DNA from 4 places in the Pantoea sp. C1E2 genome. Region 3 is predicted to be linked to each of the others. Evidence: predicted binding sites of a transcription regulator. Region 3 holds the regulator's gene; each other region holds the start of a gene.
The links. The regulator PhoB, encoded in region 3, activates phosphate uptake and scavenging genes when phosphate is short. The targets are predictions, from matches to a motif close to CTGTCATAAAACTGNCNNAT.

Region 1: the regulator PhoB is predicted to act here: its motif matches at 2,286-2,305, upstream of ugpB (sn-glycerol-3-phosphate ABC transporter substrate-binding protein UgpB).
Region 2: the regulator PhoB is predicted to act here: its motif matches at 1,385-1,404, upstream of pitA (inorganic phosphate transporter PitA).
Region 4: the regulator PhoB is predicted to act here: its motif matches at 1,431-1,450, upstream of phoA (alkaline phosphatase).

What each region holds. Positions count from the first base shown of each region.
Region 1 covers NZ_JBSZHT010000002.1:594,746-598,916, reverse strand. The annotation lists gene ugpA (sn-glycerol-3-phosphate ABC transporter permease UgpA) at 1-812, opposite strand, end outside; gene ugpB (sn-glycerol-3-phosphate ABC transporter substrate-binding protein UgpB) at 874-2,190, opposite strand; gene livF (high-affinity branched-chain amino acid ABC transporter ATP-binding protein LivF) at 2,393-3,106, opposite strand; gene livG (high-affinity branched-chain amino acid ABC transporter ATP-binding protein LivG) at 3,108-3,875, opposite strand; gene ACXI0A_RS02945 (high-affinity branched-chain amino acid ABC transporter permease LivM) at 3,872-4,171, opposite strand, start outside.
Region 2 covers NZ_JBSZHT010000002.1:4,273,062-4,277,232, forward strand. The annotation lists gene ACXI0A_RS20365 (aminoacetone oxidase family FAD-binding enzyme) at 129-1,364, opposite strand; gene pitA (inorganic phosphate transporter PitA) at 1,557-3,056, shown strand; gene uspB (universal stress protein UspB) at 3,120-3,455, opposite strand; gene uspA (universal stress protein UspA) at 3,876-4,171, shown strand, end outside.
Region 3 covers NZ_JBSZHT010000002.1:1,262,419-1,266,589, reverse strand. The annotation lists gene ACXI0A_RS06005 (phosphate ABC transporter substrate-binding protein PstS family protein) at 1-334, opposite strand, end outside; gene phoR (phosphate regulon sensor histidine kinase PhoR) at 492-1,802, opposite strand; gene phoB (phosphate response regulator transcription factor PhoB) at 1,818-2,507, opposite strand; gene sbcD (exonuclease subunit SbcD) at 2,705-3,916, shown strand; gene ACXI0A_RS05985 (SbcC/MukB-like Walker B domain-containing protein) at 3,913-4,171, shown strand, end outside.
Region 4 covers NZ_JBSZHT010000002.1:2,781,544-2,785,714, reverse strand. The annotation lists gene ACXI0A_RS13395 (nitrilase-related carbon-nitrogen hydrolase) at 1-139, opposite strand, end outside; gene ACXI0A_RS13390 (LysR family transcriptional regulator) at 232-1,107, shown strand; tRNA gene ACXI0A_RS13385 (tRNA-Ser) at 1,170-1,257, opposite strand; gene phoA (alkaline phosphatase) at 1,501-2,907, shown strand; gene gap (type I glyceraldehyde-3-phosphate dehydrogenase) at 2,974-3,984, opposite strand; gene ACXI0A_RS13370 (helix-turn-helix domain-containing protein) at 4,063-4,171, opposite strand, start outside.

The sequences.
Region 1 (4,171 bases), 670 kb from region 3:
ACCGACTGCGCGGCGGAAGACGAAAGATCCAGACCGGTAAAACCTTCGCGATAAATTTTGTAGATCAGCGTGGTGGTGGCTTGCACCGGACCCCCGCCGGTCGCGGCATCGATCACCGGGAAGGTATCGAAGAACGCATACACCAGGTTAACCACCAGCAGGAAGAAACTCACCGGGGTGATCAGCGGCAGTGACAGATTGAAGAAGCGACGCACCGGACCGGCGCCGTCAATCGCCGCGGCTTCCACCAGCGATTTGGGAATCGACTGCAGCGCGGCGAAGAAGAACAGGAAGTTGTAGCTCATCTGCTGCCAGATGGACGCCAGCACGATCAGGAACATCGCCTGACCGCTGTTTTGCGCGTAGTTCCAGTTGTAACCGATCTGGTTTAGCAGATGGCTGAACAGACCGAGGCCGGGATTGAACAGGAACATCCACAGTACCGCGGCAACCACGGGCGCAACGGCGTAAGGCAGCAACAGCAAGGTTTGATAAAGTTTTTTCAGCCGTATGACGTAATCGACCAGCGCCGCCAGCAGCAGCGAGAAGGTCATGCCACACACGGTGACCAGTGCGCTGAACTCAATGGTGGTCCAGAACGACGCGAGGTAATACTCATCGCTGAACAGACGTTTAAAGTTCTCCAACCCGACAAAGGTGCTGGAAATACCAAAGGGATCGATGCTTTGCAGTGAGTACCACAGCGCTTCACCGGCAGGCCATAAGAAGAAAATGGCGGTAATCACCAGCTGCGGTGCCACCAGCAAATAAGGCAAAAATCGGGAGCGAAATACGGGGCGTGATGAGGACATAGCAGACTCGCCAAAAGAGAAATCGGGGCTGACGCTATGCGCCAGCCCCGAGACAACGGAATTACTTCACTTGCTGTTCAAAACGACGCAGCAATTCGTTTCCGCGCTTCACAGCGTTATCCAGTGCGGCTTGTGGGGCCTGTTTGCCGGTCCACACGCCTTCCAGCTCTTCGTCCACGATGGTACGAATCTGTGGCATGTTGCCCAGACGCATGCCTTTGGTGAACGGCAGTGGATCTTTGTTCAGCATCTGACGCGTTGCGATGTCTGCGCCTGGGTTCTTGTCATAGAAGCCTTGCTTCTTGGTCAGCTCATACGCAGCAGTAGTGATCGGCAGGTAACCGGTCTTCTGGTGCCATTCTGCGGCGATTTCTGGCTGTGCCAGGAACTTCATGAACTCTGCTACGCCTTTATAGGTGTCGGCATCTTTGCCTTTCATCACCCACAGGCTCGCGCCGCCGATGATGGCGTTCTGCGGTGCGTCAGGCACAGTTGAGTCGTAAGGCATCATGCCAACGCCGAAGTTGAACTTGGCGTAATGCTTGATATCCGCCAGAGAACCAGAAGAGGCCGTGGTGATGCCGCAGTCGCCGTTATAGAACTTAGCGGTAGATTCATCTTTACGACCGAAGTAGGTGAAATCACCCTTCTTGTTCATGTCTTCCAGCATCTGGATGTGGCGCACCTGTACTGGCTTGTTGAACTCCAGTACCGCGTCAGTGCCATCGAAGCCGTTGTTTTTGGTGGCAACCGGCAGTGCATGCCAGGCGCTGAAGTTCTCGATCTGGATCCAGCCCTGCCAGCCGCTGGCGTAACCACAGGTCATGCCCGCTTTACGCAGCGCATCGGCGTCTTTCGCCAGTTCCTGCCAGGTTTTTGGTGGCTGGTCTGGGTTCAGGCCGGCTTTTTTGAAAGCATCTTTGTTGTAGTACAGCACAGGCGTTGAGCTGTTGAACGGCTGAGAGATCAGCTGGCCGTTGCTGTCGCTGTAATAGCCCGCGACTGCTGGCACGAACTGTTTAGGATCCATCTGCACGCCCGCGTCTTTGAACACGTCATGCACTGGCACGATGGCTTTCGAGGCCATCATGGTCGCTGTACCCACTTCGTAAACCTGGAGAATAGCCGGTGCTTTACCGGTACGCACAGCAGCGATACCCGCTGCCAGGCTCTGCTCGTAGTTACCTTTGTAAGTCGGTACGATTTTGTATTCTGGGTGAGCCTGGTTAAAACGTTGTGCCAGAGAATCGACTTCTTTGCCTAACTCGCCTTCCATTGAGTGCCAGAAAGGGATGTCAGTTGCTGCCAGCGCGTTACCGCTGAGCGCCAGACCGAGCAACACACTCATCAGGCGGGGACGAAGCGTAAAAGCGGACATAAGTTTTTTCCTGTGCTGTTAGGTACGCGCGATATCACGCATTTTTTTGTTCGCGAAGTAACATGACACGGGGAAATGACGGATTAATAACAGGTTTATGACGGAGATGTGACAGGGATTGCGCGTATTAGAAAGTTTAAAGTGGCACGAGTTATCGCAAACTCGTGCCACTGTTCAGACCGTTGGCGGTAAGTAAGCCAGGTCAGGCACCCAGATAAGCGCTACGTACCGCTTCGTTGGACAGTAACGCTTCACCACTGTCCTCCAGCACCACATGACCGTTCTCCAGCACGTAGCCACGATCGGCCAGCTTCAACGCCTGGTTGGCGTTTTGCTCAACGAGGAAGATCGTCATGCCCTCTTTGCGCAGCTGTTCAATCGTATCGAAAATCTGCTGAATAATAATCGGCGCCAGACCCAGTGAAGGCTCATCCAGCAACAGCAAGCGTGGCTGACTCATCAGCGCACGACCAATCGCCAGCATCTGTTGCTCACCACCGGACATGGTGCCCGCACGCTGCACTTTACGCTCTGCCAACCGGGGGAACAGCTGGTAAACGCGCTCAATGCGCTGCTGATACTCCTGACGGGTTGCGAAGAAGCCGCCCATCGCCAGGTTCTCTTCCACCGTCATGCGCGAAAATACGCGGCGGCCTTCCGGCACAATCGCAATCGCTTCACGCATGATTTTTGCCGTTTGCCAGTCGGTGATCTCTTTACCGTCGAACACGATAGTGCCACTGGTGGCGCGAGGTTCACCGCACAGCGTACCCAGCAGCGTGGTTTTGCCCGCGCCGTTAGCACCAATCAGGGTGACAATTTCACCCTGACTGATGTGCAGGTTGATGTTATGCAGTGCCTGAATCGGGCCGTAATGGGCATTGATACCCTGTAAAGTTAAAATCGGGTTTGCCATATTACGCCTCACCTAAATAAGCACGGATCACATCCGGATTGTTACGCACCTCTTCCGGTGTCCCGTTGGCCAGCGGCGTTCCCTGATTCACCACATAGATGCGGTCAGAAATGCCCATCACCAGCTTCATATCATGTTCAATCAACAGCACGGAGACCTTGTGCTCGCCACGCAGTTCAGCAATCAGCTCATCCAGCTCGTGGGTTTCACGCGGGTTAAGACCAGCTGCAGGTTCATCCAGCATCAGGATTTCCGGACGCGTCACCATGCAGCGCGCAATTTCCAGACGACGCTGCTGGCCGTAAGCCAGGTTACCCGCCTGGCGGTTGGCCAGCTCAAGCAAACCAATACGCTCCAGCCAGGTGGCCGCACGATCGAGCGCTTCACTCTCACCACGACGGAACGCCGGGGTTTTGAACAGGCCGGAGAACACGCCGCTTTTCAGATGCTGATGTTGCGCCACCAGCAGGTTTTCAATCACCGTCATCTCACGGAACAGACGCACGTGCTGGAAAGTACGCACGATGCCCATGCGCGCAATCTTCTGGCCCGGCTGTCCCTGCAACTCCTGGTCGCGCAGCTTGATAGTCCCGCCGGTCGGCTTATAGAAGCCGGTCAGGCAGTTGAACACCGTGGTTTTACCGGCGCCATTCGGCCCGATCAGTGACACGATTTCCTGGGGATGCAGTTCCAGCGCCACGTTGTTGACGGCCAACAGACCGCCGAAGCGCATCATCAAGCCTTCAACGGCTAACAAAGGCTGACTCATGCCTGCTCTCCTTGTTTACTGCTTTTCAACTTCAGGTGAGGACGCTTCATCGGCAGCAGCCCTTGCGGACGCCAAATCATCATCAGCACCATCAAACCACCCAGCACCAGCATGCTGTACTCATTCAAATCACGCATCAATTCGCGCGACACCACCAGCAGCACCGCCGCGAGGATCACCGCAAACTGCGAACCCATGCCGCCCAGTACCACAATCGCCAGCACGAAGGCTGATTCGACGAAGGTGAAGGATTCCGGGCTGACAAAGCCCTGACGTGCGGCAAACAGCGTGCCGGC
Region 2 (4,171 bases), 3.0 Mb from region 3:
ACGCCAATCTACGCATTAGCCTTGTAGCGTCGCCATTACGCTGACCCGCGCATTAACCCTGTAGCGTCGCCATTACGCAGACCCACACATTAACCCTGTAGCGTCGCCATTGATGGCGACGTGATAACTCACAGCGCCTGCGCGCACGCCCAGGCTGAGCTCCATGCCCACTGGAAGTTGTATCCGCCGAGCCAGCCGGTGACATCCACTACTTCGCCAATAAAGTACAAACCGGGCACGTCACGCGCTTCCATGGTTTTGGAGGAGAGCTGGGTAGTATCGACGCCGCCCATCGTCACTTCGGCAGTGCGATACCCTTCGGTGCCATTCGGCTGCACGCGCCACTGATGCAACGTGGTCACCAACTCGGCCTGCTGCTTGCTGTTAAGCTGCTTCAGCGTCACATCCGGGATCTGCTTCAACTCCTGTAACACTTCCACCAGACGCTTTGGCAGGATTTTCGCCAGACTATTTTTCAGGCTGAGATTCGGATGCGCCTCGCGCTGTACATTGATGAAATCTTCCAGCGAGGTTTCCGGCGACAGGTTGATGGTGACAAATTCCCCCGGCTGCCAGTAGCTGGAGATTTGCAGAACCGCTGGGCCCGACAAGCCGCGATGGGTAAACAGCATCGCTTCTTTGAACAGCGTTCCATCTTGCGCGGTGATGGTGGTGGGCAGTGCCACACCCGACAGCGTGTTTAACTGCTCCAGCAGCGGCTTATGCAAAGTGAATGGCACCAGCGCGGCCCGCGTCGGGAAGACTTTCAAACCAAACTGCTCAGCCACTTTATAGCCAAACGGTGTCGCCCCCAGGCCCGGCATCGATAAGCCACCGCTGGCGATCACCAGCTTCTCTGCCTCCACCTCTGAACCGTTCAGCTGCAGCGTGTAGCCATTTTCATCACGCGTCACGCTCAGCACTTCACTGCGCAAACGCACCGTGACCTGCCCGTCTTCGCACTCTTTTAATAGCAGATCAACAATCTGCTGCGCCGAGTCATCGCAGAACAACTGACCGAGGGTCTTCTCGTGATACGCAATGTTATGGCGATTCACCAGATCGATGAAGTCCCACTGGGTGTAACGCGCCAGCGCCGACTTACTGAAGTGCGGGTTGTGCGAGAGGTACGCCGCCGGTTCGGTGTACATATTGGTGAAGTTACAGCGACCGCCGCCAGACATCAGGATTTTACGCCCTGCCTTTTTGCCGTTATCCAGCAGCAGCACGCGGCGGCCCAGTTGCCCTGCCTGCGCTGCACAGAACATGCCGGCAGCGCCTGCACCTATTACGATAACGTCAAACTTGTCCACTGCGCTTAATCCACTCAATTGAAAGGCGGTGATTGTAGAGATCTGCGGCATTTCGCGCCAGCGTCAAAAAAATGCCGTAAATATGTCATATTGTAACTCGCTTATTTTTCAGCCTTTTTACCCAATCGCAGCGCTTAAATGGCAAATTTAAGTCAAAAAGGGACTATATTTTCCTTTCACATCATGCGGGTTGTCGCAGATAATGCGCCGCGTTCATGTCCTCCAAAAAATGGCGTAACGTTTATGCTACATCTGTTCGCTGGTCTTGACCTCAGTACCGGCCTGTTTTTGGTAATAGCTCTGCTGTTCGTATTGTTCTATGAGGCAATCAACGGTTTCCACGACACTGCTAACGCAGTCGCTACAGTCATTTATACCCGTGCGATGCGGGCGCAATTGGCGGTTGTGATGGCGGGTGTTTTCAACTTCTTAGGCGTTTTGCTGGGCGGCTTAAGCGTGGCTTATGCCATCGTGCATATGCTGCCAACCGATTTACTGCTGAATGTGGGTTCCGCGCACGGCCTCGCCATGGTGTTCTCCATGTTGCTGGCGGCCATCATCTGGAACCTCGGCACCTGGTATCTGGGCTTGCCGGCATCCAGTTCCCACACCCTGATTGGCGCCATTATCGGTATTGGTCTCACCAATGCGCTGATGACCGGCACCTCGGTGGTTGATGCGCTCAACCTGCCGAAAGTGATCAATATTTTCCTTTCTCTGATTCTGTCACCGATTGTTGGCCTGGTGATTGCGGGTGCGTTGATCTTTATCCTGCGCCGTTACTGGAGCAACACGCCTAAACGCGCGCGTATCCATATGACGCCCGCCGACCGTGAAAAGATCGATGGCAAGAAAAAGCCGCCGTTCTGGACGCGTACCGCACTGATTGTTTCGGCGATTGGCGTGAGCTACTCCCACGGTGCGAACGACGGTCAGAAAGGCATTGGCCTGATTATGTTAGTACTGATTGGTGTGGCACCTGCTGGTTTCGTGGTCAACATGAATGCCTCAGGTTATGACATCACGCGTACTCGCGATGCGGTCAATCATCTGGAACAGTATTATCAGCAACACAGCGATTCACTCACGCATATCATCCAGATGGCACCGCCTGCTGTGCCTTCACCGGAAGAAGCCGTGGGCGGTCCGCATGAGTTCCATTGCGACAGCAGCCGCGCGCTGCAAGCCATTGACCGTGCGCAGGTGTTGCTGACTAATCTGAACAGCTATGACCAACTGACAGTTGATCAGCGCAGCCAGATGCGTCGCCTGCTGATGTGCGTCTCGGACACCGCCGATAAAGCCGCGAAGCTGCCAGAGACCACTCCGGATGATAAGCGCTTCCTCAATAAGCTGAAGGGCGATCTGCTGGGCACCGTGGAATATGCACCAATCTGGATCATCATGGCCGTGGCGTTAGCTCTGGGCATCGGTACCATGATTGGCTGGCGTCGTGTGGCGACCACCATCGGCGAGAAAATCGGTAAGAAAGGCATGACCTACGCACAGGGCATGTCGGCTCAGGTTACCGCGGCGGTGTCGATTGGTATCGCCAGCTACACCGGTATGCCGGTTTCCACCACGCATATCCTGTCATCGTCCGTTGCCGGTACCATGCTGGTAGATGGCGGTGGCTTGCAGAGCCGCACCATTAAAAATATCGCCATGGCGTGGGTGTTCACCCTGCCGGTGTGTATTGTGCTGTCAGGTTCGCTGTACTGGATCGCGCTGAAAATTATCTAAGCTGGTATCAGTAAACAAGAGGGCGACTGTTCAACACAGGTCGCCCTTTTTTATTGCCGCTGATTAATGCCAAATCGCCAGACCAATCAGGCTCACCACCACCACAAAACACAGACCGCTGGTCAGGACAAACTGCCTGCGCACGCGTTCGCAGCGGCGAATAAATTCGTCGTCGTGATGATCGCGATAGCGTTTATCCCAGATATAACGCACCAGCCGCACCTGCTTGCTCGGCTGACCATGAGACGTGAAGAAACCCGCCCCATCCACATATTGATACAACAGCGGATCGCATCCGCGCAGCACAGCCAATAGCGAGCGTAAAGAAGAGAAGTAGCGCGCCATATTCACCAGACAAACCACACACAGAGCCCAAAAAAGCGCGATAGTGCTGATCATGTTCCCCTCCCAGCTGGAGCCGTAATGACGTCGAAGGCAGCGGGGAAATGCTGCTGACGTCCCACGGGAAATTAACCAGCCACAGATGAATCGAATTGCATTGTTGTTGTGCGAACCCGAGCGCGTCACCCAGACGGCAGTGGCACTCATTTTCAGTGTAGGAGATCTGTTCAATTTTTTTCCAGCGATGATTTTCGTTCACCGCGAGTGAAAATTGCGATAGCGCTTGATCTTCCTCACAAGCGAGCCGTGGATTGCAGCATTTGTTAACAACTCTGGCTATACTCAAAGCATAACAACATACGCCTGATGGCATAAATTATGGCTGGCGGCGCTTCATCGCCATTGTGCGCAAAGGACAACGCCTGCCGTGAAGGCAAACAACGGGTTGCCCCCAGAATCTTGAGAAGGAGTTTTATCATGGCCTATAAACACATCCTGATTGCCGTAGACCTTTCCCCGGAAAGCCAGTTGTTGGTTGATAAAGCCGTTTCACTGGCCCGCCCTTACGATGCAAAAATCTCGCTGATCCACGTTGATGTGAATTACTCAGACCTCTACACCGGGCTGATTGACGTCAATCTGGGCGATATGCAGAAACGCATTTCTGAAGAGACGCACACCGCGCTGAAAGAGCTTTCCACCAACGCCGGTTATCCGATCAGTGAAACCCTGAGCGGCAGCGGCGATCTCGGTCAGGTGCTGGTGGATGCGAT
Region 3 (4,171 bases):
CCACCACCAGCGCATCCATTGCCACCGGCACCGCCAGCGGTGGATAGCCGTAGCGCGAGGTAAACAGTTGGCGTTCATCAATTTGCATCGGGCGGCTCATCGCCCCGAGTTGGGCTGCGCCTGCCGCCAGCGCGGTAGGTGCGGTTGAGGATCCAGCCGCCTGTACCTGAACGTTAACGCCCGGTGACTGGCGGCTGAAATCCTCGCCCCATAAGGTCATCAGATAGCCGAGGGTGTCGGAACCGACGCTGCTTAAATTGCCGGTGAGCATGGTTTGTTGGGCTGGTGCCAGCGCAGAGCACAGCAGCAACGTGAACAGCAACAGCGATTTCATCAGGTCTTCCGTCAATCAGGTCATGAACATTCAAGTGCACATTCTGTAGCGGCACGATTGATCGCGCAATACATTGCGCCGCTACCGTATGTGCGAATAACTCGTACATGGCCTAATCCATTGGCATAGCGCAATAAATTGCGCCGCTCCGTCGTGCTTAACTGACCTTACTGTGAACGCTTTTCGCCACAATCAAGCGTGGTGGCAGCACAAAACTAAAACAGGTTTCCTGATGCGGAATACTGGTGATCTCCAGCCTCGCCGTGTGATGGCTCAATGCATGCTTAACGATCGCCAGCCCTAAGCCACTGCCGCCGGTCGCACGCGATCGGGCTTTATCGACCCGATAAAAACGCTCGGTGAGGCGCGGCAAATGCTCCTCGCTGATCCCCGGTCCGTTATCGCACACTTTGAATTCCGCCCCCTCTTTGGTGCGCAGCCAGCTGATATCGAGGCGCGTTCCCTCCGGCGTGTGATTCACCGCGTTGTACACCAGATTGGAAATGGCGCTGCGCAGCTGTTCATCATTGCCGAAGACTTTGAGGTGCGGATCGGTGCGGAAATGGATGCTGTGCCGGCCCTGGCTGAGGGTTTCCGCCTCGCGCTGCAACAGTTGCAGCATGCCCGGGACATCCACCGTCTCTTTGAGATCGATAGCGGGCGCGGCTTCAATACGCGACAAGGTCAGCAGCTGTTTCACCAGGCTATCCATGCGGCGAGTTTGCTCCTGCATGGTGTGCAACGCCTTGCCGCGCGTGCGCTCGTTCATCGCCGCATCGTCCATCATTTCCAGATAGCCCTGCAACACCGTTAACGGCGTACGCAGTTCATGACTGACGTTGGCAAAGAAGTTACGCCGCGCCCCTTCCAGCTGGTGCATCTGGGTGACATCGCGCGCCACCATCAACCATTGCCCTTCGCTGTAGGGCATCACACGAAATTCCATATGATGTTGATTGTTCAGCACCAGCGTCAGCGGCTTGTCAAAATCGCGTTGGCGGATATAGCGGGAAAACTCAGGATAGCGCAGTAAATTGAGGATGTTCTGGCCATTATCTTCCGGCCAGCGCAGCCCGAGATGCTGTTGTGCCAGCCCGTTGCACCAGAAAATGGTGCCCTCTTCGGTGGTCAGGATCACTGCATCAGGCAGGGATTCCGCGCCGCTACGAAAGCGCTTAATCAGGTTACCCAACTCCCGACGACGACGACGGTTACGCAGTTGCATCTGATACAGGCCGTAGAACAGCGGTTCCCAGCTACCGCGCCCGGCGGGTGGCGTCATAGAACGATCGACCCACAGCCAGTGCGACAGACGCATCAGATTTCTAAAGTGCCAAAACATCACACCCGACACTGCAATCAGCAGTAGCCAGGGCAGATAACCGAACAACAGACCAAGCACCAGCGCGGGCAAACAGACCAGCGCCAGCTCAGTCAATAATCTCTTCCAGGAGAGTCGTTCCAGCACGGTAAAAGACTCCGTTTAGTAGCGGGCAGAGAAACGATACCCTGTTCCACGTACGGTTTGAACCATGCGATCGTGGCCAGATACTTCCAGTGCTTTACGTAAACGACGGATATGCACATCAACGGTACGATCTTCCACGTAGACGTTGGTGCCCCATACGTGGTTCAGCAGCTGTTCGCGGCTGTAAACACGCTCTGGGTGCGTCATAAAGAAGTGCAGCAATTTATATTCGGTAGGTCCCATTTCCAGCGGGGTACTTTCCGACATCACGCGATGCGAGGAAGGATCGAGGCTCAGACCCTGCATCTCAATCACCTCTTCCACCGCCATTGGTGAAATACGGCGCATCACCGCTTTGATACGTGCCATCAGCTCTTTCGGTGAGAAAGGTTTGGTGATGTAGTCATCCGCGCCCACTTCCAGACCGCGCACGCGATCTTCTTCTTCACCGCGCGCCGTCAGCATCATCACCGGGATGTCGCGCGTCATGGCTTCACGTTTCAAATGTTTAATAAACTGAATACCGCTGCCGCCAGGCAACATCCAATCCAGCAGAATTAAATCAGGCCAGGGTTCGATCAACTTACCAATCGCGCTGTCATAGTCTTCTGCCTCAATAGGCTGATAATCATTCTGTTCCAGCACGAAACATAACATTTCACGGATGGGAGCTTCGTCTTCCACAACCAAAATGCGCTTAGCCATTATAACTCCTGCTTTTGTGACAATAGGTCACTGGGATTTGCGGCGCCATTATGCGTCAGTTTTATGACACTTTTATGAAAAACCCGACCTATGATAAATAGTTAAAAAACAGAAATGTGACAACGATTATCGCTTTTTTTTCTTTGCGATCTGAAGAGGTTATAATTCGCCTTCGCTTAACGAAGCAGGGAGTATTCATGCGCATTATTCACACCGCGGATTGGCATCTCGGTCAATTCTTTTACAGCAAAAGCCGGGCGGCCGAGCATCAGGCCTTCCTGGAGTGGTTGCTGGACCAGATTACCCAGCATCAGGTGGATGCGCTGATCATCGCGGGAGACCTGTTTGATACCGGTTCGCCACCAAGCTATGCGCGTGAAATGTTTAACCGCTTCGTGGTCGCGCTGCAACCGACGCAGTGCCAGCTGATTGTGCTGGCGGGCAACCATGATTCCGTCGCTACCCTGAATGAATCACGCGAATTACTCGCCTGTTTAAATACGCGAGTGATCACCAGCGCCACGCCACAGGGCGAGCAGCAGGTGCTGACGCTGCATCAGCGCGATGGCACGCCGGGGGCGTTGTTGTGTGCGATTCCCTATTTGCGTCCACGCGATATTTTGCGCAGCCAGGCGGGACAATCCGGGCGCGAGAAACAGATCTCACTGCTGGAAGCGATTGAGCAGCATTACCAGCAGTGTTATGCCGCTGCGCTGGCCGAACGCGCAGATCGTGCACTTCCCATTATTGCCACCGGCCATCTCACCACCGTTGGCGTGACCAAAAGCGACTCGGTGCGCGATATCTATATCGGCACGCTGGATGCCTTCCCGGCGCAGGCGTTTCCCGCCGCGGATTACATTGCTCTGGGCCATATTCACCGGGCGCAGCGTATTGCTGACAGTGAACATATTCGTTACAGCGGTTCACCGATTCCGCTCAGCTTTGATGAACTGGGACGTGAGAAAAGCGTATTTCTGCTGGAGTTCGGCGCTCAGTTGGATAGCGTTACAGCGCTGCCGATCCCGCTGTTCCAGCCGATGCAGATGTTGAAAGGCTCAATGGCGGAAATCGAACAACAGCTGAGCGAATTTAGTGAGGGAGATCGCGAGCAGCCCGTCTGGCTCGACATTGAAATCACCACGCAAGAGTACCTGAGTGATTTGCAGCGCCGCGTTGAGCAACTGACTGAAGCATTGCCGGTGGAAGTGCTGCTGGTGCGCCGCAGCCGAGAACAGCGTCAACGCAGCCTGGCGCGCATGGATAACGAAACCCTGAGCGAGTTGAAAGTCGAAGAGGTGTTTGCTCGTCGCCTGGCGCAGGAAGATCAGTTGGACGCCGATCAGGCTGAACAATTGACGCAGTTATTTCGCACTACCCTCGCCGCGCTGGAGAACCCGTCCGCATGAAAATCCTGACGTTACGTTTTAAAAACCTCAATGCGCTGCGCGGTGAATGGTTTATCGATTTCCGCCGTGAACCCTTTGCCAGCAACGGATTATTTGCCATTACCGGCGCAACCGGCGCGGGGAAAACCACACTGCTGGATGCTATCTGCCTGGCGTTGTATCACCAGACGCCGCGCCTCGGCGTACTGTCGCAGACGCAAAACGAACTGATTACCCGTGACACCGCCGAATGTCTGGCAGAAGTCGAATTTGAGG
Region 4 (4,171 bases), 1.5 Mb from region 3:
ACATTTCCGGAAAGGCTAAAATTTTGATTTCTTCTTGTGCAGCCTGCGCGATAAAGCGCTCCATGACGGAAAGATTGAACGCTTTATCGCTGGCGCGATGGCAAAACTGCACGGTGGCAACGCGAAGTGAATGTTCCATGGTGTTTCTCCTAAGGAAATAGGTCGCTATTTCACCAGAGAGAAATCCCCCGTGTATAATCACAACTTCTCCCACTTTGATAACAGATTGGAATGGATATTAAACTGTTACGCGCGTTTGTAACGCTGGCGCAAGAAGGGACCTATCACTCGGCGGCTAATGTTCTCTGCATCACCCAGCCCGCATTATCTAAACAGATTCAGACACTGGAGCACCTTTCTGGTGTGACGCTTTTCCAGCGTGGACGGCATGGCGCGCGGTTGACGGTGGCGGGAGATCAGTTATTAGCGGCTGCCAGCGAGGTGGTGGAGCGCTATGCGGATTTCTTCGCTGATGTGGCGGCGATCCAAAAAGGGGATTCAGGAAAACTCACCCTGGGTTTTGGCATCTCTTCTTTTCTTTTTGCTCCCAAACACGTCGCCGCCTTTCGCGTACGCTATCCTGGCGTACAAGTCTCGCTCAACGATATGCCTTCGGCGGTTCAGACCCAGCTGCTTGCGGAAGGACGACTGCAAGTAGGATTTGTGCGCTTACCGGTGCCTGAACCACTGCAAATTCAGAGCCTGGACACGGAACAATTGGTGCTGGCGGTAGCAGCTGATCATTTGTCGAGTCCTGTAGAGACCACTCAGATTATTGAAAATCATCAACTCTTGCAGTTAGCACCTCAGAGGGGCGAAGGGCTCACTGCGCAGGCCGATCAGTTCCTCAGCGCAAGAAAACTCACCCCGCGCACGGTGTCGGCTGCTGACGATATTCAGACGTTACTGGCGCTGGTGGCGGCCGGTGATGGTGTGGCGCTATTGCCGGGGAGTGTGAAGCATATCCTGCCTGCTGGCGTCAGGCTACTGCCGCTGGAGGGCGAGCATACCCAATGGCAAACTGGTTTGGCGTGGAATGCCGGGATCAAGGACCCGCTCAGAGACAAGTTTCTAGCGATGGTAATGGGCGATGGCCAGATGAGTTAGTGCTTTGGCCGATCTGAAGACAAAAAAAAGCCTGAACTTTCGTTCAGGCTCTTCTTCAAATATGGCGGTGAGAGAGGGGTTCGAACCCTCGATACGTTGCCGTATACACACTTTCCAGGCGTGCTCCTTCAGCCACTCGGACACCTCACCAAATTTTTTGCTAACCGCGCTGGGTCAACGGGGCGCTACTATAGGGAGTTACCTGAAAACGGTCAAGCCCTATTTTCTCCTTTTGTTCTATCCGCTTAAGCTCTGTGCAGCTTGCTGCATCTCTCGCCGAACTGCGTGTTCTGTCATCAAATTATTCCTTCTCTGCCACAAAAGTGTCACCAGACTGTCGCAGACTTGTCTGCGGAAACATTTGGTTATATTTACTGATAAGGATGCTTATAAATGAAACACATACCTCTTTTCACGGTTTCTCTGCTGGCTTCATTAATTGCGACGTCAGCAGTGGCAGAGTCAACAACTTATACCCGCGCCGCCACCGGTGATATCACCGAACACGGTGGCGCACGCCGCCTCAGCAGCGACCAGACGGAAGCGTTGAAAGCCTCACTCGTTAATACCACGGCCAAAAACGTCATCTTATTGATCGGCGATGGCATGGGCGACTCGGAAATCACCGCCGCACGAAATCAGGCGATGGGCGCGGGTGGTTTCTTCCCTGGCATTGATGCGCTGCCGCTAACCGGCCAGTACACCCACTACTCTTTAGACAAGAAAACCCACAAACCCAATTACGTGACGGATTCGGCTGCCTCCGCTACCGCCTGGGCAACAGGCACCAAATCTTACAACGGTGCCATCGGCGTAGACGTCAATGGCAAGGATCAGGCCACCATTCTTGAGCTGGCGAAAGCCGCCGGGAAAGCCACCGGTAACGTATCCACTGCAGAATTGCAGGATGCCACGCCTGCCGCTTTGATGGCGCATGTCACTTCACGTAAATGTTATGGCCCGGAGAAAACCAGCGAACTGTGTCCGACCAATGCGCTGGAGCAGGGCGGTAAAGGATCTATCAGCGAGCAGATGCTGAAAACCCGTCCAGATGTCACCCTCGGCGGCGGTGCGAAATCGTTCTCTGAAAGCGCCAAAGCGGGTGAGTACCAGGGCAAAACCTTGCGCGAGCAGGCTCAGGCGCTGGGCTTCCAGCTGGTCGATAACCTTGATGACATGAATGCAATCAAACAGGCTGACCAAACGAAACCGGTGCTGGGGCTGTTCTCCGAAGGCAATATGCCGGTTCGCTGGCAGGGGCCGAAAGCCAGCTATCACGGTAATATCGACAAACCCGTGGTGACCTGTGAAGTGAATAAAGATCGCCCGGCATCAGCACCCACACTGGCGCAGATGACCAAGAAAGCGATTGATTTGCTGAGCACCAATGAAAAAGGTTTCTTCCTGCAGGTGGAAGGCGCGTCAATTGATAAACAGGATCACGCGGCAAACCCGTGCGGTCAGATTGGCGAAACGGTGGATCTGGACGAGGCCGTGCAACAGGCACTGGCCTTTGCGCGTGAACACGGTGACACGCTGGTGGTGGTAACGGCTGACCATGCGCACAGTAGCCAGATTATTGAGAATGGCAGCAAAGCGCCGGGCCTGACGCAGGCGGTGAACACCAAAGATGGTGCGGTCATGACCATCAGTTACGGTAACTCTGAAGACGATTCTCAGGGGCATACCGGCACACAGTTGCGCATCGCGGCTTATGGTCCTTATGCCGCTAACGTGGTGGGGCTGACCGATCAGACGGACTTGTTCTTTACGCTGAAGGATGCGATGGGCATTAAGTAACCGCGCCCGGCAGCAACAAGAATCCCCGCATAAGCGGGGATTTTTTTGGCAGTAAAGTGGTGCGGATTACAATCCGCGCTGCGCCATCAACCTTGCTAAATCCACCAGACGATTTGAGAAGCCCCACTCGTTATCGTACCAGGCGAGGATTTTGACCAGGTTGCCACCAATCACCAGGGTGGAAAGCCCATCAATGATCGATGAACGTGGATCGCCCTGATAATCGCTGGAGACCAGTGGCTCATCGCTGTATCCCAGAATGCCTTTTAAGGGACCTTCAGCAGCGGCGGCTTTAAACGCATCGTTGACTTCTTCTGCCGTCACATCACGCTTCAGCGTCACGGTGAGATCCACAATCGACACCACCGGCACCGGCACGCGCAGGGAATACCCCGTCAGACGGCCATCCAGTTCCGGAATGACACGGCCTAATGCTTTCGCCGCACCGCTGGAGTAAGGCACAATCGACAGGGCGGCGGCACGCGCACCGCGCAGATCCTTCTCAGGCTGATCGTGCAGCACCTGGCTATTGGTGTAAGCATGGGTGGTGTTCATCAAGCCATGTTCAATGCCGAATGCCTGATGCAATACCTGCGCGGCGGGTGCCAGACCGTTGGTGGTGCAACTGCCGTTACTCACCACGAAATGTTGCTGGGGATCGTAACGATCATCATTTACGCCTAGCACAATCGTCAGGTCATCGTTTTTACCGGGCGCAGAGATGATCACCCGTTTTGCGCCGCCGTGCGTGATATGCACTTCCGCTTTCTCGCGCTCGGTGAAGAAGCCGGTGGCTTCAATCACGATCTCAACACCCACGTCACGCCAGCGGATATTGGCCGGGTCGCGCTCGCTAAACACTCGCACCGGCTTACCATCGATACGCAACTCACCTTCACCGGCCTCAACTTCTGCAGGAAGTCTGCCCAGCAGTGAATCGTGTTTAAGCAGATGCGCCAGCGTTTTACTGTCGGTGAGATCGTTAATCGCCACAATCTCAATATCGTTGCTGCCCAGCGCGGCGCGGGACACGTTACGTCCGATACGGCCAAAACCGTTAATGCCAACCTTAATCATCATTGACTCCTCATCCGAAGTGGTTGCAGTCAATGTAGGACGATGCGCGATTGGCGTAAACGACAAAAAAGGATCACTTTACGCCATTTTGCGGCAGTGAAAGCGCTGGCGATATTCACCGGGTGTGAGATGCAACTGGCGCTCAAAACTGCGGCGCAGGTTGATGCTGCTGCCAAACCCGGTGTCG